DNA from 3 places in the Cytobacillus oceanisediminis genome. Region 3 is predicted to be linked to each of the others. Evidence: riboswitches for the same ligand, from Rfam matches in the RefSeq annotation. Region 3 holds a riboswitch; each other region holds the start of a gene.
What was found. A riboswitch is a leader RNA that binds a small molecule or an ion and turns the genes downstream of it on or off. The one in region 3 is predicted to bind S-adenosylmethionine.

Region 1 (4,207 bases), 410 kb from region 3:
CTTATATTCCAGAAGCCTTAGCTGATAGCGGAACAGAAACTCTGAAGCCTCAAGGATCTTTTTAGCCTCAAAGGAGGTTTTGCCCCATACCGTAATTCCATGATTTCTTATTAAAACAGCACCTGCATCTTCATGTATATGGGAAGAAAAACACTTAGCCAGCGTGGGAATATGTGCATGATTCGGAATAATCGGAATCTCAAGAACAGCATCTTCCTCCCATTTATCAAATGCTTTAATCAGCTCTTGCCCTTTAAATGTTACTGCCTCCTGATCACCATAAATTTCTGAGATGACATTATTATCTACTGTATGTACATGAAGACTGCATTCAGCTTTTGTTCTTCTATATATCTCAGTATGCAGAAGTGTTTCAGCGGATGGCTTTAGTTGTGTTTCCCCTGCCGGGTGTCCGAATTCATCAACAAGGAGAAAGTCTTCATCAGTGCGTTTCCTTTTATCCTTTCCGCTTGCTGTTACGAGGAATTGAAGGGGACGTCCGCTGACCTTAATGGCCAGATTTCCGCTCGTTCCCATAAACCAGTCCCTTTCTGCGAGCTCATCCTTAATATCTGCAAGCTCATTCCATTTTTCCTCAAGTCTGCTCATACCCTCACCTCATTTAATCTTTTTAAAAGCTCAATGCAATCATAGAACGATTCAAAGGCACAATGATTAAGGTTCATCTCTTTGCTTTTCTCCAGGAGCAGGTCTCTTGCTATGACAAAGTCTGCCTGTTTTGCAGCCTCCAGATCAGTTACTGAATCTCCGACCACCACTTTAAAGGTGTCCTCACCTTCTAGTTTCCTCATAATGGAAGGCTTGCAGCAGCCGCAATTATTATTGCAATTTTCATCGCAGCTATGGGGCCATAAGATTTTAATTGTATCACCGCTAAAATCAGAACTATTGCAGAACACCTCTTCAAAGGGTCCATACTTATCCAGTACAGGAGCCACAAAAAAATCTATTCCTCCGCTGACTATATAAAGCGGTATATTTTCTTTTGCCAGATAATCGATAAATGGCTGAAATCCCTCTCTTACTCTCGCATTTTCCAAGATGAAATCGGTGATATCATCTTTCAGACTGCTTGGGAGAAGGGAAAACATCTTTCCTACTCCTTCTTGAATGGAAATTTCCTGTCCCAGAACTTGATTTTTTATCCCTTCCCATTGGGAAGGAGCAAAGTGCTTCATGATATGAATGATGTTATCATTTTCGGTAATAGTTCCATCAAAATCACAAAAAACCGCTATTTTAGCCATTCTTTACAGCCACCTCTTTGTACCCCCACAGATCAATCGCTTTTTTTAATTCAGGGAAGTTTGATGGAGCATCTGTCAAAGAAGCCCCCTTTAAAATTAAATCAATTGCCTGGCGGAATGCCAAACCGCCTCCTCTTGCCCCATCCGGATGCCCATGTACGCCGCCTCCGGCATTGATTACACTGTCTATTCCGAAGTCTTCGAAAAGCAGAGGCACAAGACCCGGATGGATGCCGGCTGATGGAACCGGAAAGGTTCTTTTGCAGAAATCATTCTTAGTCAGAGCATCCCCAATTGATAATGCCTGAGTTTTTTCAAGGGCAACCGATCCATAAGGGGAAGGGAATAGAGACAAGTCTGCACCTGCATACCTGAGGAGTTTGCCTAAAAGCAAAGGATAGGAAATCCCATAAACACTTGAAGCAGAAAGAGCTCCACTAACTGCAGGATGTGCCATGATAGGCAGCCCAATCTCATCATCTTCTCTTAATGACTGCAAAACATCGAGCCCATAAGAGAATACATTGAACAGAAGAAGATCTGCACCAAGTCTGGATGCCTTCCTTGCCTTATCTTTTAATTCAAAAGACCTGCCTGTTAAATTTACAGCATATAGGGTACGGTGGCCTGTTTCCTCATAAACCTGCCTTAGCACTTCTTTGCCTTCGGTTATCCGGGCTTCAAAAGGTGTAAGGCGGTTTTCAAATAGAATTTCATCATCTTTTACAAGGTCGATGCCCCCTAGGGCCTGTTCCCTCAGCTGCGAAGTTAAAAAATCCATGTCTTTGCCGAGCACCCCTTTGAAGATGCTCATCAGAAGGGGTCTGTCATATACATTCAGTTTTTCCCTCAGTCCGTCAATCCCGAATCGAGGCCCGGGGAAAAAGCTTTTAAGTTCATTGGAAAACTGTAAATCTAACAATTTAATCTTTCCGTCCAATGACAGTTTTCCAAAGACTGTTGTTAATATTGCCGGTAAATCCGGACTGAAATTAACAGTGGGATAGGCAATCTTAATGACTGCGGCTGTTTCCTTTCTTTCTTCATCTTTAATAAGGTCTTCAACAGAAACGACCCTGCCTTTATGCTTTTCCAGCTGCTGTTTTTCAAGTTCGGGCAAATGGGTCCATGACCCGACCGTTAAGCCTAAAGCGATCTCCCCGGCCTTTTTCTCCGGGTTATGTTTTTCATCATGAATCAGATACGTTGCAATAATTTCACTCATGTATATTCTTCCTTTCAAAAATCAAAGAATGAGAACAATAAAAAACCTCTTCAAATAAGAAGAGGTTAGCATAGCAATCTAACATCTTCTTATCTTTCAGCTATAAGCTGCAAGATTTAGCACCGTGCTCAGGTATAAGTCGGTTGCCGGGCTTCATAGGGCTAGTCCCTCCGCCTGCTCTTGATAAGAAAACGAAATGAGTATTCAGTTAATTTAGAATTAAAATTTAATTAGAATTATGACAGTGCTTCGTGTTTTTGTCAATTGAATTATGAAAAAAATTAAAATAAATCTAATTTTTGTATTCGGGCCACCGCTTCTTTAAGTCTATCCTCAGATGTCAGCAAACCAGCTCTCACATACCCTTCTCCAAAATCACCAAATCCGATGCCAGGTGCAACCGCAATATGCGCTTTGTCCAAGAGATAGTCAGCAAACTCTTCCGATGTAAATTGTTCAGGGACCTTGAGCCATGCAAAAAAGGAGCCTTTAGGAGCTTGTACATCCCAGCCAATTTCCCTCAGGCCAGAGATGAATGTATTCCGTCTGGATTGGTATATGGAATTCAATTCATTAACACAATCCTGGGGTCCTGACAGAGCAGCTGCTGCAGCTTCCTGAACAGCACCAAACAAGCTGACGTATAGATGATCCTGCATAAGATTCAGTGCTGAGATGACACTTGCATTTCCAGCTGCAAATCCAACTCTCCAGCCTGCCATATTAAAGGTTTTTGAAAGAGTATAAATTTCAATTCCGACCTCTTTTGCCCCTTCTGCCTGAAGAAAACTTTCAGGCTTTTTGCCGTCAAAACCAATACCGCCATATGCAAAATCATGGACGATGCAAATGCCATGACTTCGGCTCAAATCAACTGTTTCCTGAAAAAAATCCTTGTTTGCCACTGCTCCAGTCGGATTATTTGGGTAATTAAGGAACATCAGTTTGGCTGTATTTAGCTGGTCTGCTGACAATTCACTGTAAACTGGCAAGAAATTATTTTCTTCTCTTAGAGGCATTGTCACCATTTTTGCTTTGGCAAGTGCAACACCTGACCAATAATCAGGATATCCCGGGTCCGGAACCAATATGCTGTCCCCAGGGTTTAAAAGGCATTGAGGGATTTCAACCAGGCCGGATTTACCACCAAAAAGGATGGCTATTTCGGTTCCGGGATCCAATTCAACATCAAATTCCCTTTTATAAAAGTCTGCAGCAGCCTTTTTTAAAAACGGGAAGCCCTGGAAAGGAGAATATTTATGGTTTTGCGGATTTACGGCCGCACTTTGAAGACTCTTGACAATATGCTCTGGGGTAGGCAGATCAGGATTTCCCTGTCCAAGATTGATGACATCATAACCTTGTTCGAGTTTTTTTCCCACTTTGGCTGTCAAAGATGCAAAAAACTGTTTAGGCAGACTTTTTAAAAGATCTGATTGCGGATAATTTACCAAATTGTTCACCTGCTTAAAAAAAAGATTGAAAATATAGTCACAAATGATATAACGTAAATGGTAAGTTGTAAAGTAAAATTTTGAAAATTTCCATCTATCGGACTAATTTTACCATAAGGATAAGATGATTGCGGGGGAGTTTTATGAAATTAAAGATTGCCTGTTTGCAAATGGATATTGCATTTGGGAAACCTGAGGAGAATTTTAAAACAGCCGAAACCATGATTAAAAAGGCGCTTAATGCTACTCCGGATGTTATT
Region 2 (4,207 bases), 1.7 Mb from region 3:
ATGCTTTTCGTGATAATTCCCTCCTTATCCATTGGCAATCCTTTTAAATTCATGCCTGATGATCGGAAAAGCTGTAAAGAATATAAGTAAGAGGGCTTTTCCAGAAATACGGGTGCCCCTCTTTGCACAAGTCCGAGTGAAACAAGCTGCAGCGCTTGCAGCCCTCCAGAAACAATAAGTATGGAGGAAGGAGATGCGAAGATTCCGTATGCTGCCAAATACTCACTGACTGCCTGTCTTAATGGCAAATACCCCTTTGGTTCCTCATAACCGAGTTCACACAATTCATCAGCAGCTTCCTTTAGAACTTTCTTCATCGTTTGCACAGGGAAAATTTCAGGGGAAAGCTCTCCTTTGCTGAGCTGTATAAAAGTGGGATCCATTTCTAAGTCATTAATTTCCTGAACGATCTTTTCGCTGGCTCTGTGTATCCCTGTATCGATATATTCACTCCAGTTGGCAGACTGCCTTGAAGCGAGCAGAGTCCATGTATTATTAATAACCTTAGTGCCAACCCCCGTTTTCCCTTCTATTAGTCCATCTGCAGCAAGTTCTTCCAGAGCAGTGATAATTGTGCTTCGGTTTACTCCAAACTCCTCAGCCAGTTTCCGCTGGCTTGGAATTTTACTTCCGATTGGCCATTCACCTTTGGAAATCTTTTCTTTAATAGTCTCAATAACTTGCTGATATTTTGGCAATTGTGTTGTATCCATCTATATAACCGCCTTCATGAAAATTGGCTGGTAAAATTCTTTCCTAATTGGTTGAGGACATTGTATCAGTTATTGACTATCATGAAAAGCAGCACAGATAATGGCTGGAAATGTTGATAAGGGGGATGAAATTGGCTCATAAAAAACTAATGATTATCGGGGCACATAGTTCTATCATCATTCTCTGGGCATCCGCATTCCCGGGAATTCGGGCTGGACTTGAATCGTACTCCCCTGAGCACCTTGCCCTTTTTAGACTTTTAGTAGGTTCCGCTGCACTTGGTGTCTTAGCACTGCTGACAAGGATGCGTCTTCCGGATATAAAAGATCTTCCTGCTATTTTTATACTTGGATTCCTTGGTTTTACGGTTTATCATACAGCACTCAACATTGGGGAAAAAACAGTAAGCGCCGGGCCGGCAAGCTTGATTGTATCAATGACTCCGATCTTTTCGGCTGCTTTGGCTGCTCTATTTTTAAGGGAAAGGTTTGGAAGGGTAAGGTGGACTGGTTCCGCAGTCAGTTTTGCGGGTGCCGCACTTATTTCGCTTGGTATAGGAGGCGGGCTTGAAATTCAAACCGGTATTTTATTCGTCCTGCTTGCTTCCATTTCAGAAAGCATCTATTTCGTGTTTCAGACTAAATATTTAAATAAATACGGATTTTTGTCATTTACATCATATACGGTATGGGCAGGGACTAGTTTTATGCTGATTTATCTTCCTGGGCTTGGTAATGAGATTTTTCATGCGTCGGCCGAATCCACTTTAAGTGTCCTCTATTTGGGGATTTTTCCAACGGTAATTCCATATATTGCCCTCGCTTTTCTTGCGTCCGTAGGAGGGGCTTCTGAAGCGACAAGCTCTCTTTACCTGACACCAGCAATAGCGTTTGTTATTGCGTGGATTTGGCTGGGAGAGGTGCCGGCTATGTTATCCATTGCGGGTGGTATGATCGCTCTGGCAGGTGTGATGATTATTCACCGTAAAGATAGCTCTATTAAAGTAACAGAAATTTATGAAAATGGGCCAAGTGAAAATATTTGAAAAATAATGATTGACATCCTTTTCTTTATGGTGGTAAAGTAATAAGCATATTAACAACCGAATAATAAAAATCTTCTTATCAAGAGAGGTTGAGGGACTGGCCCTATGACACCTCGGCAGCGGACAGCGTGTACCGTGCCAAATCCAGCAAGCATTGCTTGAAAGATAAGGAGAGGACCATTGATAAATGCTGCCCTCTTCTTTCTTTAGAAGAGGGTTTTTGTTTTACCCGGAAAATACAGCGGGATTCTATTCATAAACATATGAATAATTCTTATCGAGAGAAGCAGAGGGACCTGGCCCAATGAAGCTTCGGCAGCAGGCAGACTGCACTGTGCCAAATCCAGCAGGCGAAAGCCTGAAAGATAAGGAGAGGACTTCAAAAAACCTCTTCTGATGGAAGGGGTAAATTTCAGGATATAATTCTTAGTTTTTGCATAGGAATAATAAGATATAACTTTAGAAAAGGAGAGATGCTGAATGATAGAGTTTCAGAATTTAAAGAAAGTCTATGAAAGCGGAGGACAGCAGGTAGCTGCTTTAAATGGAATAGACTTAAAGATTAATAAGGGTGAGATTTTCGGTGTGATCGGCTTCAGCGGTGCGGGAAAGAGTTCTTTGATCCGTTGTGTCAATTGGCTGGAGAAGCCGACTTCAGGAAAGGTCATTGTCAGCGGACATGATCTGACGGCTTTATCTGTAAGAGAAATTCGCGAAGTGAAAAGAAACATCGGGATGGTCTTTCAGCATTTTAACCTTTTAAACTCGAAAACAGTGTTTGCCAATGTGGCGATGCCGCTCACACTGGCTAAGGTCCCTAAGGATGAAATAAAAAAGCGTGTCCAAGAACTATTAGAATTCGTGGGGCTTGCAGACAAGGCGAACAGCTATCCCGATCAGCTGTCAGGCGGTCAAAAGCAGCGGATCGGAATTGCCAGGGCGCTGGCGACCCAGCCTTCCATTCTATTATGTGATGAAGCGACTTCAGCTCTGGATCCGCAGACAACCAGCTCTATCCTGCAACTGCTGAAAAAAATAAATAAAGAATACAACATTACTATTCTGATCATTACACATGAAATGTCTGTAATCAGAGAGATCTGTGATCGTGTCGCTGTCATAGAGGCAGGAAAAATTATCGAAGAAGGAACCGTCTTTAATGTCTTTTCCTCACCAAATACACAAACAGCGAAAAACTTTGTCAGCACTGTCATGAATGATCAAATACCTGACTCCATTAAAGAAGTGATCGAAAGACAGCAAGGGCTTCAAAAGGTATTTAGAATCAACTTTGTTGGAAGTTCTGCCGGACAGCCGCTGCTCTCGCAGGTTGCCAAAAAGTTTAATATCGACTTCAACGTCCTGTTTGGAAATATTACTGAACTTCAGGGAACACCTTTTGGCAACCTGATTGTTGAATTCCAGGGTCCGGACAGTGAAATCAGACGTGCTATTCAGTACATCAGCCAGGAAAAAGTTTCAATAAAGGAAGTGACATCACGTGCTAGTTAATCAGGAAAAAATCATAGAAGCCTTAATCGAAACGGTCCAAATGGTGGCATTCTCATTGCTGTTTTCAGCTGTTATCGGACTGCCGCTTGGCATATTGCTTGTCGTGACAAGGAAAGGGCATCTGCTGGAAAACCTCGTTGTTTTTAACATCATAAACAGCATTATTAATATTTTCAGATCTGTTCCCTTCATCATTTTAATGGTAGCCATTATCCCAATTACCAGGCTTATTGTCGGAACATCGATTGGTACGGCTGCAGCCGTAGTGCCGCTGGTATTTTATGCCGGGCCCTATATTGCAAGATTAATAGAAAACTCATTGCTTGAGGTAGATCCGGGAGTCATAGAAGCTGCAGAAGCAATGGGTGCAACACCGGGCCAGATAATTATTAAATTCTTGATTCCGGAAGCACTCAGTTCGCTGGTATTAGGCTTTACAATTGCGACAATCGGATTGGTCGGAGCATCAGCCATGGCCGGGGCAGTCGGAGGCGGCGGGCTTGGTGACCTCGCCATTACCTACGGCTACCAGCGATTCGATACAACAGTCATGCTGATTACCGTTGCGATCTTAGTTGTCATGGTTCAGGGCCTGCAGTCATTCGGGAATATTTTATCCAAAAAAATCAGAAGAAGATAAATGAGGAGGAAATACATCATGAAAAAACTATTTTTAACATTTATTATTTTAGCATTGGCTGTGTTCACTGCAGCATGCTCAAGCACGACTGGCGGAGAAGAAACAAAGAAAATTAAATTAGGTGTCAGCGGTTCTGATACACGCATCTGGGACTTTATTGCAGAAAAGGCTGAAAAGGAAGGCATTGAAATTGAAGTTGTGACATTCTCTGACTATGTGCAGCCAAACGTTGCCCTTGCAGAAGGCGATCTTGATGTGAATGCATTCCAAACAGTCGCTTATTTTGACACTTTTAT
Region 3 (4,207 bases):
CACAGGATAAGGAAAGCTGCGGCAGCGATGCATCGCACGACCGAAAGTGATAGCTTTTGGGAGAACGTGGCGTTTTTAGTCTTTGTTCTGCTGACGGGCCTGTACGGGCAGTTGGACTGCGATAACATCCACCATCTCTAAACATACTTCGGGAGGGGCAGCTCATAAGCTTGCCCCTCCTGCTTTTTCATTATGCTTTCAGGTTATACCGTCTGTACCTGTTTATTTTCCTTTGCAGCCGGAGCATAGTCTCCAAGCACCTGATAAGCCTTCAAATCTGATGTATCTAATAATGACACAGCTTCCAATGATGCCTTAAAGATGAAGACATCTTTTGACACTTTTCTGATTATTTCACATCCCTCAGGCAATCCCGCTTTATCAGCATCACCCCAGATGATCCAAACTGGCTCGTCAAGAACAGTCCCTTCCGACTTGCCTTCCTCAAAGACTGAAGGAATATCGGCTCTGCCTACATGAATCAAATCTTCAATAATTGCGCTAGCTGTCGGAAACATGCCGGCTCCAGGACCCTGCAGGCTGATATTCCCGACTATATCCGCATCAATCGAAACTGCATTTTGCACTCCTTCTACTCTGTACAAGGGATGTGCCTCCCCTGTCAGGACCGGTTTTACAGTACAGCGGATAGCATCTTTTTCCCTCTGAATTGATGCTACATGTTTAAATTTCAGTCCCAGGGAATCAGCCATACGAATTTGCTCAATTGTAATGTCAGTAATGCCTTCTCTAACAGATGTTTCCTGCGCCGGTGCTTTCCCGAATACCAGCTCGCTCAGAACAACCGCTTTGTAAAAAGCGTCATATCCTTCGATATCATTTTTGGGATCGGCTTCTGCATATCCTTTTTCCTGAGCTATTTTCAGTGCTTCTTCAAATGATAAGCTCTCCTCGCGCATACTTGTCAAAATGAAATTGGATGTGCCATTTAATATTCCTTCGATCCGTTCAATCTTGTTGGCATTCAGCAGCTGCTTGATAGTCTGAATTATAGGGATTCCGCCTCCGACTGTTGCTTCAAATCCTAATGATACATTATTTTCTTTTGCGAGCCTCGCAAGCTCACTTCCATGGAATGCAAACATCTCCTTATTTGCTGTAATGACATGGCATCCTCTCGATATTGCCTGGCGCAAATACGTATAGCCTGGTTCCCTGCCAACAATGGCATCAATTACGACATCAAGCTTAGGAAGCTCAATAATATCTTGAAAGTCATCAGTTAAAAGCACCTCATCATCGCGCAAAGAATGCTTACTCACATTTTTGACAAGGATGGCCGAGACCTTAACTTCTTTCCCGAATATCGCCTGAAGCCTTCCCTGATGTTTGCTGATCGTTTCATACACTCCTTTTCCAACTGTTCCAAACCCCAATAGCCCAATCGTTATCGCTGACATTTCTCATTCCCCCTGGTTAATATTTAAAGTGCAGATACCTGTAAAAACAAAAAACCCCTTCCGTCCATTACAGACAAGAAGGGGTTTGAATTTACATTTCGTTCATTCCGCCTTCTTATCTTCGGAAAATGTATTCCTCTGAATTTGGCACCGTGCATAAATGCTGGTTGCCGAGGCTTCATAGGGTCAGTCCCTCCGCCTCTCTTGATAAGAAGTTTCTAAGTATTCAATTTATATGAATCATAAACATTTATAAGGACTGCGTCAACCTTTTTTGAAAATTATTTTCTTCAAACGCTTTCACTTTCCTCGAAATCTTCAGTAATGATTTCAAGAAAATGCTTAAGAATTCTGGCAGTCAGCCCCCAAATAACCTTATCCTCAAAATAGTAAAATACTTCTTCTACTTTCCTTGTCTGCCATTTGTAATTTTCACCCCCGGCAATCAAGTCAAAAGGAAAATTTTCTTCGGGCTCCACTTTAAAATTCACGTGATACGTTTCCGCCTTTACATTTTTTAGAAAGGAAAGAGGCACGGTAAAAACTTCTTCTACTTCGTCAGGGTTTGGCACAATCTGGTTAGGATTATGGATAATGCCTGCATAAGGGTAAATAATTTGTCCGAAGGAAATCATGTAATCCAGCGGGGACACATCTGTAATGCTGTCTTCACTCACGCCGAGTTCCTCTGAGGTCTCACGGATGGCCGTATGCTCCTCATCCCTATCTTCCGGATCTATTCTCCCGCCCGGGAAACAGACCTCCCCAGGCTGCCTTCTCATTTTAAGTGAACGCACTTCAAAAAGGACATGTACCTCATTATTTTTCTCAACAAGCGGAAGCAAAATAGCGAATTTCAAAAATCGCTCACTCCCTAAAATAACTGGGGTCCTGTTACCCAACCTTTTAGCCAGTTTCTCAATCTCCATATACCCACCTCCAGCAGCGATTCCAATTTTTCGGCTATTATCTTTATCATACTGTATTTACTGTGTTTTATTAATTCATACGGCTTGTACCATGTAATGATTCTGCACAGTTTATTACTTATCTGTCAGCCCTTCAATAGAAAAAGAAAGTTTCTCCGCCTGCAATTCAGGGAAAATAGAAAATATAATATGACATTAGGAGTGAAAATATGAAAAAAAATATACTAGTAGGCGGGTATGATACACAGGAAGATCTAAAAGATGCTATTGAAGGGGCAGAGTCAAACGGGTATCAGAAAGACAACCTGGTGATTGTTTCAAAAGATGGAGCGAACCTTGAAAGCTTTGCAGACAATCATGGAGTGAACTTGCGAATAGTCGGATCCCAGGAGCTCGGCAATCAGCGCTTTCTTGATTCAGTGAAAGCCCTTTTTATGGGAGAAGATCCAGCCACAAGTTCTGGAATGGATCCTGATAAAAAAGATGGTACACGGTTTGATGAACATGACCTGGATAAATACGCAAGCATGGTATTTGATGGAAAATACGTCTTAATCGCGGACTACTATGGGAACTATCCCACTTCCCAGGAGGACAATCAGAGGATCACTGCTGAAGACTCAGAAGGGTACCTCGAAAGCGCTTCAGCCCGGGAAGTTGTCCATGAAGCAGATATCAAAACACTGGCAGATAAATCCCGTAACTCATGTGCTGCCGATAATCAGGAAATCAATCGTGTTCACGTTTCACCCAAGTCTGCAGATGTGAAAACCAGTGCTGAATTAAACCGGGATGATCGACATACGAAAGAAAGGCTCAAATAGCAGAAGGCCCCCGATTGGGGTCTTTTTTTCGGAATAAAAAAGAGAGGTTCCCCTCTCTTAAGCGTACTTCTTCTTATCTTCCTCCTGTTTGAAGAAACTCTTCATCGCATGGAATACATCTGCTTTTTGCTTAAGGATATAATAGCGGAAATCCTCATTTTTAATATTTTTATAGGCTGACATCAGGGTCGAGTGGCGGTTATACTGGTTTACTTCACCGTATCCGAACATATTGGACACCTTCATCAGGTCTTCCACTAGCTTAACACAGCGGGCGTTGTCAGAGGTCAGGTTATCACCGTCTGAGAAGTGAAAAGGGTAAATATTATATTTGTGCGGGTCGTATTTGACATCAATCAGTTCAAGTGCTTTACGATAGGCAGATGAACAAATGGTTCCCCCGCTTTCTCCTTTTGAGAAAAAGTCCTCTTCTGAGACCACCTTTGCTTCAGTATGATGGGCAATAAATTCTATCTCGACTGTCTCATATTTGGTTCTCAGAAACCGCGTCATCCAGAAGAAAAAGCTTCTGGCCATATACTTTTCCCAGATCCCCATCGAGCCGCTCGTATCCATCATCGCAAGCACAACAGCCTTTGAATCAGGCTTTACAATTTCATTCCAGGTCTTAAACTTCAAATCTTCCTTATAAATTGGGTGGAACGCTGCTTTTCCACTCATTGCATTGCGCTTAAATGCCGACATCATGGTGCGTTTCTTATCAATATTGCCCATTAATCCAGTCTTTCTGATATCATTAAATTCAATGTCCTCTACCAGGTTTTCATCCTGCTCTTTTCTTTTTAAATTAGGCAATTCCAATTGTTTAAATAATGCTTCTTCAATTTCCATCAGTGATACTTCAGCTTCAAAATAATCCTCGCCTGCCTGGTCGCCTGCCCCTTGCCCCTTTCCGGGTCCTTTCTGGCTGCCGGATCCATCACGTGCCACTACATCTCCAATCTGGCTATCTCCATCGCCTTGGCCGACATGTTTGTTTTTATCATAGTTATAACGGATTTTGTATTCATCC

Region 1: it holds a riboswitch for S-adenosylmethionine, as region 3 does, so the genes downstream of both, IRB79_RS09385 (2,3-diketo-5-methylthiopentyl-1-phosphate enolase) here and IRB79_RS07415 (homoserine dehydrogenase) in region 3, are expected to answer to the same signal.
Region 2: it holds a riboswitch for S-adenosylmethionine, as region 3 does, so the genes downstream of both, IRB79_RS25485 (methionine ABC transporter ATP-binding protein) here and IRB79_RS07415 (homoserine dehydrogenase) in region 3, are expected to answer to the same signal.

Annotation. Positions count from the first base shown of each region.
Region 1 covers NZ_CP065511.1:1,823,061-1,827,267, reverse strand. The annotation lists gene IRB79_RS09395 (methylthioribulose 1-phosphate dehydratase) at 1-609, opposite strand, end outside; gene IRB79_RS09390 (2-hydroxy-3-keto-5-methylthiopentenyl-1-phosphate phosphatase) at 606-1,268, opposite strand; gene IRB79_RS09385 (2,3-diketo-5-methylthiopentyl-1-phosphate enolase) at 1,261-2,493, opposite strand; SAM riboswitch class I at 2,580-2,683, opposite strand; gene IRB79_RS09380 (pyridoxal phosphate-dependent aminotransferase) at 2,775-3,947, opposite strand; gene IRB79_RS09375 (carbon-nitrogen family hydrolase) at 4,091-4,207, shown strand, end outside.
Region 2 covers NZ_CP065511.1:5,046,615-5,050,821, reverse strand. The annotation lists gene IRB79_RS25495 (MocR-like pyridoxine biosynthesis transcription factor PdxR) at 1-713, opposite strand, end outside; gene IRB79_RS25490 (DMT family transporter) at 845-1,759, shown strand; SAM riboswitch class I at 1,833-1,931, shown strand; SAM riboswitch class I at 2,031-2,131, shown strand; gene IRB79_RS25485 (methionine ABC transporter ATP-binding protein) at 2,240-3,271, shown strand; gene IRB79_RS25480 (methionine ABC transporter permease) at 3,312-3,911, shown strand; gene IRB79_RS25475 (MetQ/NlpA family ABC transporter substrate-binding protein) at 3,930-4,207, shown strand, end outside.
Region 3 covers NZ_CP065511.1:1,417,723-1,421,929, reverse strand. The annotation lists gene IRB79_RS07415 (homoserine dehydrogenase) at 204-1,421, opposite strand; SAM riboswitch class I at 1,534-1,635, opposite strand; gene IRB79_RS07410 (NUDIX hydrolase) at 1,712-2,350, opposite strand; gene IRB79_RS07405 (general stress protein) at 2,560-3,174, shown strand; gene yhbH (sporulation protein YhbH) at 3,232-4,207, opposite strand, start outside.